DNA from 3 places in the Providencia xihuensis genome. Region 2 is predicted to be linked to each of the others. Evidence: predicted binding sites of a transcription regulator. Region 2 holds the regulator's gene; each other region holds the start of a gene.

Region 1 (4,694 bases), 330 kb from region 2:
AAGTCAGCACCAGCTTTAATTGAAATTTCAGACGCTTTACGAATTAACGCAGCATCTTTTAATTCACCCGTTTCAATGATCACTTTCAGTAACACATTGGCAGCTGCACATGCGTCTTTACACGCTTTGACTAAATCAAAACCAATTTGCTCATTGCCTGCGATCAGCGCACGGTATGGGAATACAACGTCAACTTCATCCGCACCATAAGCGATAGCGGCTTTAGTTTCTGCTAATGCGATTTCAATATCATCATTACCGTGTGGGAAGTTGGTTACGGTCGCGATGCGAACGTCAGGCGTACCTTGCTCACGCAAAGTTTTACGCGCAATTGGAATAAAACGAGGGTAGATACAAATTGCCGCTGTGTTGCCAGCAGGGCTTTTGGCTTGATGGCATAATGCGATCACTTTTGCATCAGTGTCGTCATCATTCAATGTGGTTAAATCCATCAGGGTCAGCGCGCGTTGTGCGGCTGCTTTTAAATCAGTCATATAACTCTCCAACGTTATTAATTCTTCAGAACGACACGTTCTTTGTTGGCGAGCGGGCTTGGTTCCTTAAAGATGCCAGCCGGATGCTTCCGAACTGAGCAGCTGAGTTCCTTCTCACCGCACGATGCCCTAGAGTCATTCGACTCTGAGAACTAGCAGTTCCATTAGCAGCTTACTAGTGTCTATTTGACCATGGAACAGCGTCACTTTATGTGCTACAAATCACATTAATCGACTGAATGTTACATTATTAAATATAATTATGTGAATAAGATCTCATTATACCCGATCTATCTGTTAATTTATTCACTCAAATGGCTTTTCTAACCTTAAACAATCATTAATTGACTAAGTTAAGAATAGTTGAAATTCTGCCTTTGAATATAAAAGATAGCAAAAGAATATAACCGATAAAAATAAAAGCGAAAGAGCTACACCCTTCCGCTTCTATAGTGAACAGGCTGAATAAACCTGCCTAAAATCTTACACGATGCTTTATGCTACCGCGGCTGCCCCCAAGGTCAAGAAGAAGCCAGCAATAGTCGCACTCATTAAGTTAGACAATGTTCCTGCCATGACAGCTTTCATGCCAAGACGCGCAACGTCGCCACGGCGATTTGGTGCCATTCCGCCTAAACCACCCAGCAAAATTGCCACTGACGATAAGTTCGCAAAACCACACAATGCGAATGAAATAATGGCTTTTGTATGATCAGACAGTACTTGCTTACCTGCCGCAATCACTTCTGCATCTGCCTTCATGTATTCACCGAAATTCATGAAGGCAACAAATTCATTCACAACAATTTTTTGACCAATAAATGAGCCCGCAATAGTGGCTTCACTCCACGGCACACCAATTAAGTAAGCGATAGGCGCAAACAACCAACCTAATAGCAACTCAAGGGACAGCTGAGGATAATCAAACCAGCCACCAATACCACCTAAAATACCGTTGATTAATGCAATCAATGCAATGAACGCTAATAACATTGCGCCAACATTCAATGCTAATTGCATCCCTGACGATGCTCCCGCTGCTGCGGCATCAATAATATTTGCAGGACGTTCATCTTCTGCAACTAAATCAGTCGCGTTAACTCTATCGCGCGCATCTTCTGTTTCAGGAACCATCAGTTTTGCGAATAACAGACCACCAGGTGCTGCCATAAATGATGCAGCAATCAAGTATTCCATTGGCACGCCCATTTGTGCGTAACCCGCTAACACAGAACCCGCCACTGACGCTAAACCACCACACATAATCGCAAACAGTTCAGAAGTGGTCATGGTTGCAATATAAGGACGAACAACTAAAGGTGCTTCAGTTTGACCCACGAAAATGTTCGCCGTCGCAGATAAGGACTCAGTTCGTGATGTACCAAGAACTTTCTGTAAACCGCCACCCAATACTTTAATCACCAACTGCATGATACCTAAGTAATAAAGTACAGCGATCAACGATGAGAAAAACACAATGATAGGCAGAACGCGAAAAGCAAAAATAAAGCCGCCACCGCCAAATAATTCAAACATTTTGTCGGACACTAAGCCGCCAAAAATAAAGCTCATACCATCTTGACCATATCCGATGACTTTAGAAACACCATCAGACATCCCTTGTAGCACGCTGCGCCCAGCAGGGACATATAACACTAATGCGCCGATTGCCAACTGGATAATAAAAGCACCACCTACAGTGCGAAGTCTTATCGCTCGGCGATTGCTAGAAAATAGGATAGCTATCGCGATGAGTACCGCCATTCCTATAATACTCATAATGAGTTGCATGGAAGGATCCCTGTTCACTTGATTCTAGGTTGATATATAAGGAAACGTGTAAGTCGCCTTGTCTCTTTGTGTGATGATTATACCTAGTCATCATGAATAACTCGCAATGTTCATCACAAATACGAGGTGCAAGAAACACTGAAAATTCAAATAATGTGATAAAAATCACAAAACTGAGTCAGTTTTATCTGGAAAGGCCCTAAAGGTGCCATAAGTCGTAGTAAAAGCTGAATGGATTAAATCAGATGGGAAACAGATTTATATAAGTATTACTTATCGTTTTAACTGTTTTTACTTTGTCAGATTAAATAACGACAGGCTATTATTGTAAAGTTGTTGAGCGATTTCTTCTGGAGATTCGTGGCGAAGCTCACAAAATGAACGAAAAACCCACTCAAGACGCTCTGGCCGATTGGGCTCTCCCTGGAAACCTGAAACAGGCATATCTGGCGCATCAGTTTCAAACAATAATGATGTGAGTGGTAATTGCGACATCACATAGCGAGTTTTATTAGCGCGCTTATAGGTTATCGTTCCCCCTACACCAATATAATAACCAAGTTTAACAAAAGCTTGAGCTTGGGATAAGCTCCCCGAAAAACCATGTACCACACCGCGAGCAGGCACATCAATACGGCGCAATATCGCTGCTAGTGGGTCATGCGTTTTGCGGGAATGCAAAATGACAGGTAAATCAAACTGCTTTGCCAGCTTAAGTTGCGCGATTAACAATTGCTGTTGGCGCTCAAACTGCGGGTTTGGCATGTATAGATCGAGTCCAATTTCCCCTACTGCCACGCAGTTTTTATTTTTCTGCTGAAGGTAATCCACTAATACATCAAAATGTGCATCTTGATACTGACTGATATACAGAGGATGAAACCCCATCGCTGCATGCAATTGTGGGTATTGCTGCGCCAATTGCCATACACGAGCGAAGTTATCTAAACTCACCGTAGGAATAACAATCTGTTCTACGCCACTTTGTTGTGCAAGGTGCAAGCTTTCGCTAAGCGCATCACTAAAAGGCGGAAAATCAAAATGGCAGTGTGTATCAATAAATTGTGGTTTATCCATTACGATTTTCATTCACTGGAAATATAATTGAAGGTGCCTCGACAAGCTCTGGCACTAAGTCTTCAGGCACTGATGCATTTTGCTCTGAAGGTTCGATATCAATCTCGAGGGGATTGAGTTCCATCTTCCGCGCCAAAGTGCGACTGAAGCTGTTTTGACTCTGATTAAACCCTGCACCAAGAGCAGCAATGAAATAACGCCCACAACGTCGCCCTGTATGATAGTCTTCATTTAAGGAAGAGACTTTACTCCCCAACGCACTACTTTTTAGCGGAACAGGTGGGTAAATTTCGAAAACTTGCACATCTTTAGGCGGATTTTCAATAAATTCTTGCGTCTTACGATAGCTTTTCAGATGCACTTTCAACATCGCCGCCATGCGCTGTAATCCGTTATTCTCACCTTCCAACCAGCGCGTCATTCTTTTCACCCATTCAGGGGTGAAATACATTTGGGATGGCACAGTACGGATCACCACAATTGTTTCAGCCCCGCGTCGGTAGGCTTCTTCAACAGGGATTGCCGCACTAATCCCACCATCGTGGTATAACGTGCCATCAAATTCAACGCCTTCGCGGTAGAACCCAGGGATTGCACTCGATGCACGAATAATATCCAGCCAAGTATCTGCATTGGGTTGTAAAAACTCAGCAGAAAAATTATCACTACGGCTAGCCCCCATATAAAATTCACGGCCTGAATCCAAGAGATCCAGCCCCGCTTCCATTCTCAAAGGGAGCTCTTTTGCTGTGGTTTCTATCAACCAATCGAGGTCAATGAGGTGACCCCCACGGATAAAACGTAGTGGATTAAAAAACGCAGAATTGGTGGTATAACGGGTGATCACACGGCGAGCGTAGCCTGCTTGCCCGCAAATATAAGCAGACAAATTTTGCGCCCCTGCGGAGGTACCAATCATTAAATCAAATGGATTAAAGTCAGAAATCAGAAACTCGTCCAGTACACCTGCAGTAAAAATCCCTCGCTGCCCGCCACCTTCACAAATCAATGCGGTTTTTCCTGAGTTGATATTATCTAAAAATGCGAGAGGCTCAATAGTGCCTAAAGTGACTGAAACGTGTTTTCCCATAATACACCTGAATGAATTGAATAGCGTTCATGACTCAAAAACAGAATGAGCTTCCCTTTGAAAGCTCATTCTATCGGCATTGTACAATAAACATTCATCAATTCGGGCTATTGAGACATTTATTTACAGATTAGTTAGCAAGCACTAATCCATTTTGCACAGATTTCACGCCATTAACGCGGGAAGCGACCTGCGTAATTTTATCGATTTGGTCAGCTGATTTCACAAAACCCGAGAGATAG
Region 2 (4,694 bases):
CTTACTGAGCTTTGTATTTTAATTAACTCTTCAAGTTTTTCATTTTTTTCTTCTATATCATTTTCTATTGATATTTCTTTTTCTAATGATGCTAAGTATTTACTTTCTTTTTTTAAATGTGAAATTCCTCTTGTTTTTGATTCATATCTTATAGATGATTTCAGATCATCAATTTCATTTTTTAGCTCTTCGTGTTTATTTGTCAATTTTTCATTTTCGTCTAATAAATCTAGGTAATGTTTAAGATAGCCTATTGTTTCATTTTGTGTTTCTATGATTTCATCTGTAGCTGTATTTTCGCTAAAAAATTTATTCTTATCTAATAAATTATCAATGGAGTTTTCTATTTTATTTTTTAAATCCTTAATGAATTGTGGGATATTAAATGATTTTTCTATTAGCTTATTTTCGAGGGAAAATATTGTTTTTTTGTTTGAGTTTAATTTATTAAATAAATTTAAATTACTTTCCTTTGAACTAACTACGGTTAAGTTAATATGAAATGTTGATTCCGTATTTTTTGGGTTAAAACGAAAAAATGAGAAAGGATTATTTACTTTCATATTTTTAATTTTTTGTATAATACTGGGGGATTCTCTCATTGCTCCAGTTGATGAAATTTTTCTGTATGGCGAGCTAGTTATGGTATTGTTTAGGGTGTTAGTTTTCATAGTCATATCCTATATTAATGCTAAGAAGTAATTAATTATTAATGTAATGATGGTGTTAAATAAATGCAGAAGGTGTTTTACTGAATGGTTTATTTTTTCAGTTCTTTCAATAAATTATCATTAATATTAATTTGATTTTGTATTTTAATGATATTATCTTTAAGTGCATCCATTTCCATTGTTAGTCTTTGTTCTTTTTTAATACTATTGCTTATTTTTATTAAGTCAGAGGTTTTAATTGAATTGATATTCCTATTTTTTTGTTTTTTATAGTCTAATGGCGTAGGTTTGTTAGATAGTTTGTAATGTTGTTTGATATATTGTGTTCTTAATACTGAGGTTTTTGTTTGTAGTATATTTCCCTTAAACTCAAAAGTGCTTTTAGGTAAAGGGATGGCTTTAGAGTTATATTGGCTGTTGTCAGTAACTTTATCGTGTACATATATAATTTTTTTCTGAGAAAAATTCGTTGTTTTTTTCTTACTTGCTTCTAAAGATAAGTCAATATTATTGATATTTTTTTTGTTTATTCTAATTATTAAAGGGATTTTAGTGCCGTTTTTATTTTCTAGTTGCTTTGGCTGATGATAGTTTCTTATGATTTCATCTTTTATTTCTGAATTTTTGATGTTAATCCCTGGGATTTTAACGTATCGGTACAAAAAATTGGCATATCCATATATTTCTTTATCAGCATTGTTAAATTCGTCAAATACAGTCTGATTTTCTTTTATTAGCGAATCGGCATCTTGCTCATTATAAAAAGTAGATGCGTAAAATTTATATAAATTACCTTTCAATTGATTAACTTTATATTTAAACTCGTCAGCGCTTAATAATTTAGTATCATTTACATTTTCTGAATCACTTTCATAAGCAGAATCAATACTTTCTAGGCTACAAGTATGTGATGGTTTGAATTGTCGATGAGCGGAAAATGGTTCTTTTCTCGATGTGGTAGTCACGGTGAAAATTTTTTTTATGAAATCATCGGAATTACTAATATTTTTAAAAATTTCGGAATGACCTGATAACTTGCTCAGTGTAACTTTCATGAACATAACTCCCTATTTAATATTATAATTATTATTTTATAGGTAGCTAAATAGAGAAAATATAAAGAAACGACACTCATTAAGAAATGATATATAAAAATTGTATTTTGGGTGAATAGCTTTATACCAATAATATAAAGCTATTCCAAAGTGTGCGCCCCACCAAGGGAGTGAGGCGAAAGGTTAGTTATCGAGTACCGTAAACAACAATGGTTTTACCATGCGCGGAGATTAAGTTTTGATCTTCCAGCATTTTCAAAATACGGCCGACAGTTTCACGGGAACAACCAACGATTTGGCCAATCTCCTGACGGGTGATTTTGATTTGCATCCCATCTGGATGTGTCATGGCATCAGGTTGTTTGGCTAAATTCAGTAGCGTTTGTGCAATACGGCCTGTTACGTCTAAGAAGGCGAGGTTGCCCACTTTTTCTGACGTTGTTTGCAGGCGGCTTGCCATTTGCGCGGAAAGGCGCATTAAGATATCAGGATTAACCTGAATCAATTGACGGAATTTTTTGTAAGAAATTTCAGCAACTTCGCAGGCGATTTTTGCTCTAACCCACGCAGTACGTTCTTGCCCTTCTTCAAATAATCCAAGCTCACCAATGAAATCCCCCTGATTCAGGTAGGAGAGGATCATTTCTTTGCCTTCTTCATCTTTGATTAAAACAGCCACTGAACCTTTAACTATGTAGTAAAGGGTTTCTGCTTTCTCACCCTGATGGATCAGTGTGCTCTTGGATGGATACTTATGAATATGGCAGTGTGACAAAAACCATTCAAGAGTAGGGTCTGTTTGTGGCTTGCCGAGAACCATTAGCGTTATCCTCTGTATGTTATTGCAGCCATCCGGAAAAAGCGTACCAGAAAGGCTGGCTTTAAAGTCACTAGCTTAGCATATTAATTTGTCTTATATACCCTAAATAACAGGAAGAGCAACATTGCATCAATCGCTTTTCATGGTTAGGGTAAACAAATTGATATCAACACTATAATATAATCAAATAAAACGTTGAGTTTTGATCTTAATCCTATCAACTAAGTATTGTTTGTAGCATATCCGATACAGAAAGTCTTCCCTGTATCGCTTCAGCAGAATAAAGCTGATATAACATTCTTTATATCTATGGAACAATGTAGCCTTTAAATCGATTTCATTTCAAGGGGAATAAAATGGAAGCAAGAGTTAAATGGGTGGAGGGGCTCTCTTTTTTAGGTGAGTCAGCGTCAGGCCACCAAGTGATGATGGACGGCAATGCAGGCGATAAAGCACCAAGCCCAATGGAAATGGTGTTAATGGCTGCAGGTGGTTGCAGTGCAATTGATGTGGTATCCATCTTACAAAAAGGCCGTAATGATATTACCGACTGTGAAGTGAAATTAACCTCTCAGCGCCGTGAAGAAGCGCCTCGTTATTTCGTTAAAATCCATTTGCATTTTATTGTAACAGGGAATGAATTAACGGATAAAGCGGTTGAACGTGCAGTTCAGCTTTCTGCTGAAAAATATTGTTCAGTCGCGTTGATGTTAGAAAAGACCGTCGAAGTGACACATAGCTTTGAAATTAAAAATTAAAAATTAAAAATTAAAAATAAATTTAATAGTTATTGATATATTTTAAAAATAAGATGCTTATTCTAATTAATGGTAAGCATCTTATTTAATAATCAAAAAAACAATTTAGTCATGTTTCTGAGTAATTAGCTTTTCGACTATTGGCATCATAATTAATTCCATTGCTAAGCCTAATTTCCCCCCTGGCACGACAATCGTATTCATCGCGGAGATAAACGAGCCAGATATCATTGACAGTAGATAGGGAAAATCAATCTGTTCAAGTCCACGAAAGCGAATAACAATAAAACTTTCATCTTGTGAAGGAATAGCTTTCGCTGAAAATGGGTTTGAGGTATCTACAGTAGGTACGCGTTGGAAGTTAATATGGGTACGGGAAAATTGTGGTGTGATGTAGTTAATATAATCCCCCATTGAACGCACCACCGAATCCATGACTGCTTCTCTAGAGTGCCCACGTTCAGTGGTGTCACGGATGAGTTTTTGTATCCACTCTAAGTTCACAATAGGCACAACACCTACCAGTAAATCAACATGTTGCGCGACATTGTGCTCAGGTGTCACAATCCCACCGTGTAAGCCTTCATAAAACAGCACATCCGTTTTTTCAGGTAACGATTCCCAAGGAGTGAACGTACCTGGTTGTAAGCCATAAGGTACTGCTTCATCATAGGTATGTAGGTATTTACGCGATTTCCCACAGCCCGTTTTGGCGTAATCCACCAGTGTTTGCTCAAGTAGCGCAAAGTCATTGGCTTCTGGACCAAAATAACTAATATGGCGGCCTTGCTCTCTGGCTTTGCGAATCGCCATATCCATTTCAGGGCGCGTGTAACGGTGGAAGCTGTCCCCCTCTAGTGTGGCTGATTGGATATTTAATTGGTGGAATATTTTACGAAAGGCTTGGCTAGTTGACGTTGTGCCAGCACCGCTTGAACCAGTGATGGCAATAATCGGGTGTTTTTTGGACATAGCGGACTCCCTGTGTTGCGCTTATGGCCACTATTTCAGAAACAGCGAACGAAGCGGGTTAGCGGGCTTTAGGCATGAAATTAACGGATTCATGCAATTCTGACCAGACTAGCACAATTTCGCCAGAAACTAACTGCCGTTTCACATCGTTCACTTTATCTTGCAGGCTTTTTTCTTGGGCACCATAGTCAGTGCCTTCGCGTAACACATAGCTTTCAATTAGATTTTCCAGTGTTTCAGGCGTAAGTTCTTGCCAAGGAATAATCATTTTTTTTCCTTATTTAGATAAGGGATTAGCCATTGTGGAATGCGGGTTTCTAGCCACATTTTGGGCTTTCTTAATGTGCCACTCACAAAGCCCACATGACCACCGTGTTCCGTCATCTGGTACTCCACATTTTTAGGTAAATGTGATAGA
Region 3 (4,694 bases), 1.6 Mb from region 2:
ACTTCCCATTGATTTAATTCAATATTCCAATATACTTCAGCGCTGTATTCACTACCTTGAATAAACTCTTCAATTAAATAATACGATGATAATTTATAACCTCGATTATTAATTCGAAAATTAATTAGCTCTGTAACAGCAATATTAGCCTCTTCAATATTAGAACAAATCGTGACTTGACTACTACCGCTATCATCACAAGGTTTGACAACTAAAGGAAACGTAAACTCTGAAAAATCTATATTTTCTCCAATCTGGCAGACTTTAAATTTAATGTTTTCTTCTTTATTAGAAAGTATTTCCCGCGATATATTTTTATATCGGCATGAAACTAAAGCTTTAATACTTGGGGATGGCAAGCCTAAGGCATGAGATACTGCCGCCGCCGTCACTAAACGATAGTCATCAAATGCCACAACTCCAACTGTGTTATATTGCATTGCTTTATGTAAAACAGACACCATGCAGTCTGTGTTTAACTCAATAATATCATCAACATACAATGTTGGGTTATCGGGTATCTTTCGATAAAATGCACATTCCTTAGTAAACAATACTGTATGATAACCTAAACGCTTGGCAATTTTTAACGCACTGACTCCTGTGCCTGATATATTACATTCAACAAAAACTATCGTTTTCATATTTATTCCTTTTAGTTAAAAAATGCTCAACCCCAAATAAAAAAATAAGTAATATTATAATAAAAAAAGGCAATACATAATTTAATTGATATAGTCCTGCTATAAGGCCAAAATACGCGCCACATGATTCTGCAACACCCCAGAAAAAAACACATAAGGATAATGACATTTTTTTATTCTCAAACGGACATTTGATAATAGAAAGGCTATTATTATACGGACTCCAAACTAACTCACACAAAGAAAATAGACCAATTAATAAATACAAACTGGTTGCCGAATTAAAATCCAAAAAAAACAAAATACTTACTGTTAATAATAAACTTATTTTATAGATAATATTTTGAAGAAGTAGATTTTTATTCGCTAAAAAGTTTGTCACTTTCATTTGTAGAGTAATAATAATCCCTGCATTTAAAGCGAAAAGTAATGAAACTGAAATATATTTTATTTCCATCTTTGAGTATAATTCATAGTGATATGCAAGATTCCTTAGTATCACACCTATCATGAAAAAAGAAACAGCGCTATACAAAACAAAAACACACCACTCACTAAAGCTTGCAGATACTCTTATTGTATTATTATTATTCTCATTAGAGATTGCACTGTCTTTTATTCCCATTGAATATATAGCTGAAAAAAGCATAATCAAAGCAGGAAATAAAATAACACCAGGATATGACTTATTGTAAAAAAACTCGCCTAAAACGCCACCTAATGCTGAAGATATATTAACGATGACATTTAAAATAGAAAAATTTCTCATTCTATTTGAATGCAAAGAGTTTTCAGCCAAAAAAAGACTAGTACATATATTCGCAATTGAGAACCCAGCACCTATAATTGCAGAAAAAATAATAAATGAGCTAACATCACTTAAAAGGTAGGTCATAGCTATCGCTAATGATGTTAGCAGATAACTCATAATGAATGTAATCTTATAGCCTAACAAAAAAATAATATAGTGTGAAAGTAAAGAAAAACCTCTACTTACAAATAAGAACACAAATAATATAATTGCAATATCTTCTTTTGTAAGTTCTTTATAGTTTAATAAGTAAAGAGAGTAGAAGGGTAAAAAGCTATAAAATGAAACACCAGACAAAAACCTTGACGCTAATATTTTATTTTTCATTTTTCTATTTTCTAAAAATCCCCATTGAATAATGAAATGCTTCTATCATCACATAATTTTCTTAATGCCTTAATTTCTTCAATAGGAAATATACATCCTCCATAGGTTCCAATACTACTTTCTATCGAGATGACCTTAGGAATTGCATATAAATTTGACCACCTTGATTTATTATTTATGGCTTCAATGACATCTTTAACCGTTAATATCCCACTACTTGTTTTAATATTATTAATAACAATCCCGCTAAGTGCAGATGTTGGAGAAGATTCAAAATAACAAATATGATAACCTGTTTCAGTAATTACCTCATCGCCAGGATTTGCTAGTACCCTAAGACCTATTTGATTGCTCATTGTTCCAGATGGCATAAATAATGCTGATTCTTTTCCAAATAACGTTGCGGCAAAACATTCTAACCCTTTAACATATTCATCCTCATTGTAGCAATCGTCTCCTATCTTACTAAAATCCATATTAATTAAATCATTGGGTGAAATTTTAGTTAATGTATCACTTCTGAGATCTATATAATCCATTTATTTCCTTATTTATTATTCAATTATTCAATCATTTTAAATACTCTTTAATTATTTAATTTATCGGCTAAACGCTATAGTTCAACTACTTTTAAAATAAAAAATAATAACTGTGATATACGTAATAAATATTTAATAAAGTATACCTCAAAGATATTAGCTTAAACCTTGTCTTCGTGAGTACATTAGCAGTCTGTGTGTTTCAGTTTCCCATCGCAGAATGTTAAGATATTTTCTTGTGATCTATAGCACAACTCTCTAGTTAATTGTATGATGAATAGATATCAAGCTACAGGACGGATCTCATGTCATTTAAACAGGTACTGATAACGGGATGGCAGTATTTGCGCGCTTTCGCAATACTTTACCTCTGCCTGATTATCGGAAACCTTATCTCTACCCTACTTCCTTTTGCTATCCCTGGCAGTATTGTCGGTATGCTCATTTTATTTGCACTGCTGGCGCTGCAAGTTATCCCTGCACATTGGGCACAACCTGGATGCAGTATTTTATTGAAAAATATGACCATTCTATTTGTGCCTATCGGTGTGGGGATCATGAATTACTATGACTTACTGAGTCAACAGCTGCTCCCGATTGTGGTTTCTTGTGTGGTCAGTACCTTAATTGTAATGATAGTCGTCGCTATCAGTTCCAACTATATCCACAAAGAACGCCCTGTCGTGGGTGCTAAACCTGATGAAGTTCCCCTTCCTCCTGAAGAGCCAATTTCTTCGGTGATTAATAATGATAAAACTAAGGGGAATGAATAATGTTAACGCACATTTGGTGGTCGTTACCGCTGACAATTGTGGTGTTTTACCTTGCCCGCAAATTATCAGTGAAATTTAAATTACCGATATTAAACCCATTATTAATAACCATTGCGGTGCTTATTGCCATACTGGTTATCACCAATACATCCTATGAGCATTATTTTGCGGGCAGTAAAATCCTGAATGATTTACTGCAACCCGCCGTTGTGGCATTGGCTTTCCCCCTGTATGAGCAAATGCACCAAATTCGTGCCCAATGGAAATCTTTGTTTAGTATCTGCTTTGCGGGTAGCATCGTCGCGATGTTCAGTGGCGCAGCAATTGCATTTTGGCTCGGGGCAACGCCGGATATCGCCGCCTCAATATTACCGAAATCTGTTACGACGCCAATTGCGATGGCGGTTGCCGATTCAATTGGTGGGATCCCTGCAATTAGTGCCGCTTGTGTGTTGTTTGTGGGGATTTTAGGCGCCATGTTTGGCCACAGTTTATTTGATGCTTTACGTGTACGCACCCATGCGTCTCGTGGGCTTGCGATGGGAACGGCTTCCCACGCATTAGGCACCGCACGTTGCGCTGAGGTTAATTACATTGAGGGGGCTTATAGTTCGCTCGCATTGATGACCTGTGGGGTGATCACCTCGTTAAGTGCGCCATTTATATTTCCTGTCATTTTGCATCTTTTTAGCTAATCTTATTAGTTAAACACTCCGTTAAGTATGATGAGTAAGAGAAAACGATGTTCTCTTACTTATCATTGAACACTAAAAACATGAGATATATCTCTCAATTAAAGAATTTGTTTCATATGTTTCATTTAAATTAGTGATTTAAATCACATATCAATATGTACTTTATTGAATAGAATGAAAACAATTAAATAGGGAGGGTAACTCATGCATTCAAGATTTAAGGCCGCTTGGGCCGAGCTTCCAGAGAAGCTACAGTCTGTACTTAGACCTATCATTGATAAATCCGATTTTCCTGGAATGCTAACGGCTGAGCAAGTGCAGCACATTAAAGCGCAAAGCGGTGTTAGCGACTCAGAATTAGCATTCTCACTACTCCCTTTTGCAGCGGCCTATGCCGTTACGCCAATCTCCCATTTCCATGTTGGTGCAATCGCTTGCGGCGCTAGCGGTAATTTATATTTCGGCGCCAATATGGAATTTAGCCATGTTTCGATGGGGCAAGTGATCCACGCGGAGCAATGTGCGATCACCCATTCATGGATGAAAGGCGAAAAGCAAATTACGTCGATCACTGTGAATTACACCCCATGTGGCCACTGCCGCCAGTTTATGAATGAATTACGCGAAGGTGGTAAAATTATGGTGAATTTACCTGGCCGCACACCTGCGGTACTGCACCACTATTTACCCGACTCTTTTGGGCCTTCTGACCTCAATATTACCACTTTACTGCTAGACCCTGTCGACCATGGTTATAAAAACCAAAGCCGTGACAGGTTATTAACTGCTGCAATCGAGGCAGCAAACCAATCTCATGCGCCTTATAGCCAATCCCATTCAGGTATTGCGTTACAGTTAAAAGATGGTTCATTATTTACAGGCCGCTACGCAGAAAATGCCGCATT

Evidence for each region. The regulator CRP, encoded in region 2, controls carbon source genes, mostly activating them, when cyclic AMP is high. The targets are predictions, from matches to a motif close to ATGTGANNNNNNTCACAT.
Region 1: ACE2AL_RS02960 (NupC/NupG family nucleoside CNT transporter) is a predicted target of CRP. The motif match lies at 2,439-2,456, and genes of this name have one in related genera.
Region 3: ACE2AL_RS14615 (CidA/LrgA family protein) is a predicted target of CRP. The motif match lies at 2,558-2,575, and genes of this name have one in related genera.

What each region holds. Positions count from the first base shown of each region.
Region 1 is NZ_CP169565.1:682,568-687,261, reverse strand. It holds gene deoC (deoxyribose-phosphate aldolase) at 1-494, opposite strand, end outside; gene ACE2AL_RS02960 (NupC/NupG family nucleoside CNT transporter) at 990-2,273, opposite strand; gene ACE2AL_RS02955 (TatD family hydrolase) at 2,577-3,362, opposite strand; gene ACE2AL_RS02950 (patatin family protein) at 3,355-4,452, opposite strand; gene ACE2AL_RS02945 (BON domain-containing protein) at 4,583-4,694, opposite strand, start outside.
Region 2 is NZ_CP169565.1:355,566-360,259, forward strand. It holds gene ACE2AL_RS01560 (hypothetical protein) at 1-671, opposite strand, end outside; gene ACE2AL_RS01565 (hypothetical protein) at 761-1,726, opposite strand; gene crp (cAMP-activated global transcriptional regulator CRP) at 1,914-2,546, opposite strand; gene ACE2AL_RS01575 (OsmC family protein) at 2,903-3,304, shown strand; gene ACE2AL_RS01580 (phosphoribulokinase) at 3,410-4,276, opposite strand; gene ACE2AL_RS01585 (YheU family protein) at 4,335-4,544, opposite strand; gene ACE2AL_RS01590 (hydrolase) at 4,541-4,694, opposite strand, start outside.
Region 3 is NZ_CP169565.1:3,252,302-3,256,995, forward strand. It holds gene ACE2AL_RS14600 (ATP-grasp domain-containing protein) at 1-644, opposite strand, end outside; gene ACE2AL_RS14605 (MFS transporter) at 622-1,782, opposite strand; gene ACE2AL_RS14610 (threonine aldolase family protein) at 1,794-2,321, opposite strand; gene ACE2AL_RS14615 (CidA/LrgA family protein) at 2,627-3,094, shown strand; gene ACE2AL_RS14620 (CidB/LrgB family autolysis modulator) at 3,094-3,789, shown strand; gene cdd (cytidine deaminase) at 3,994-4,694, shown strand, end outside.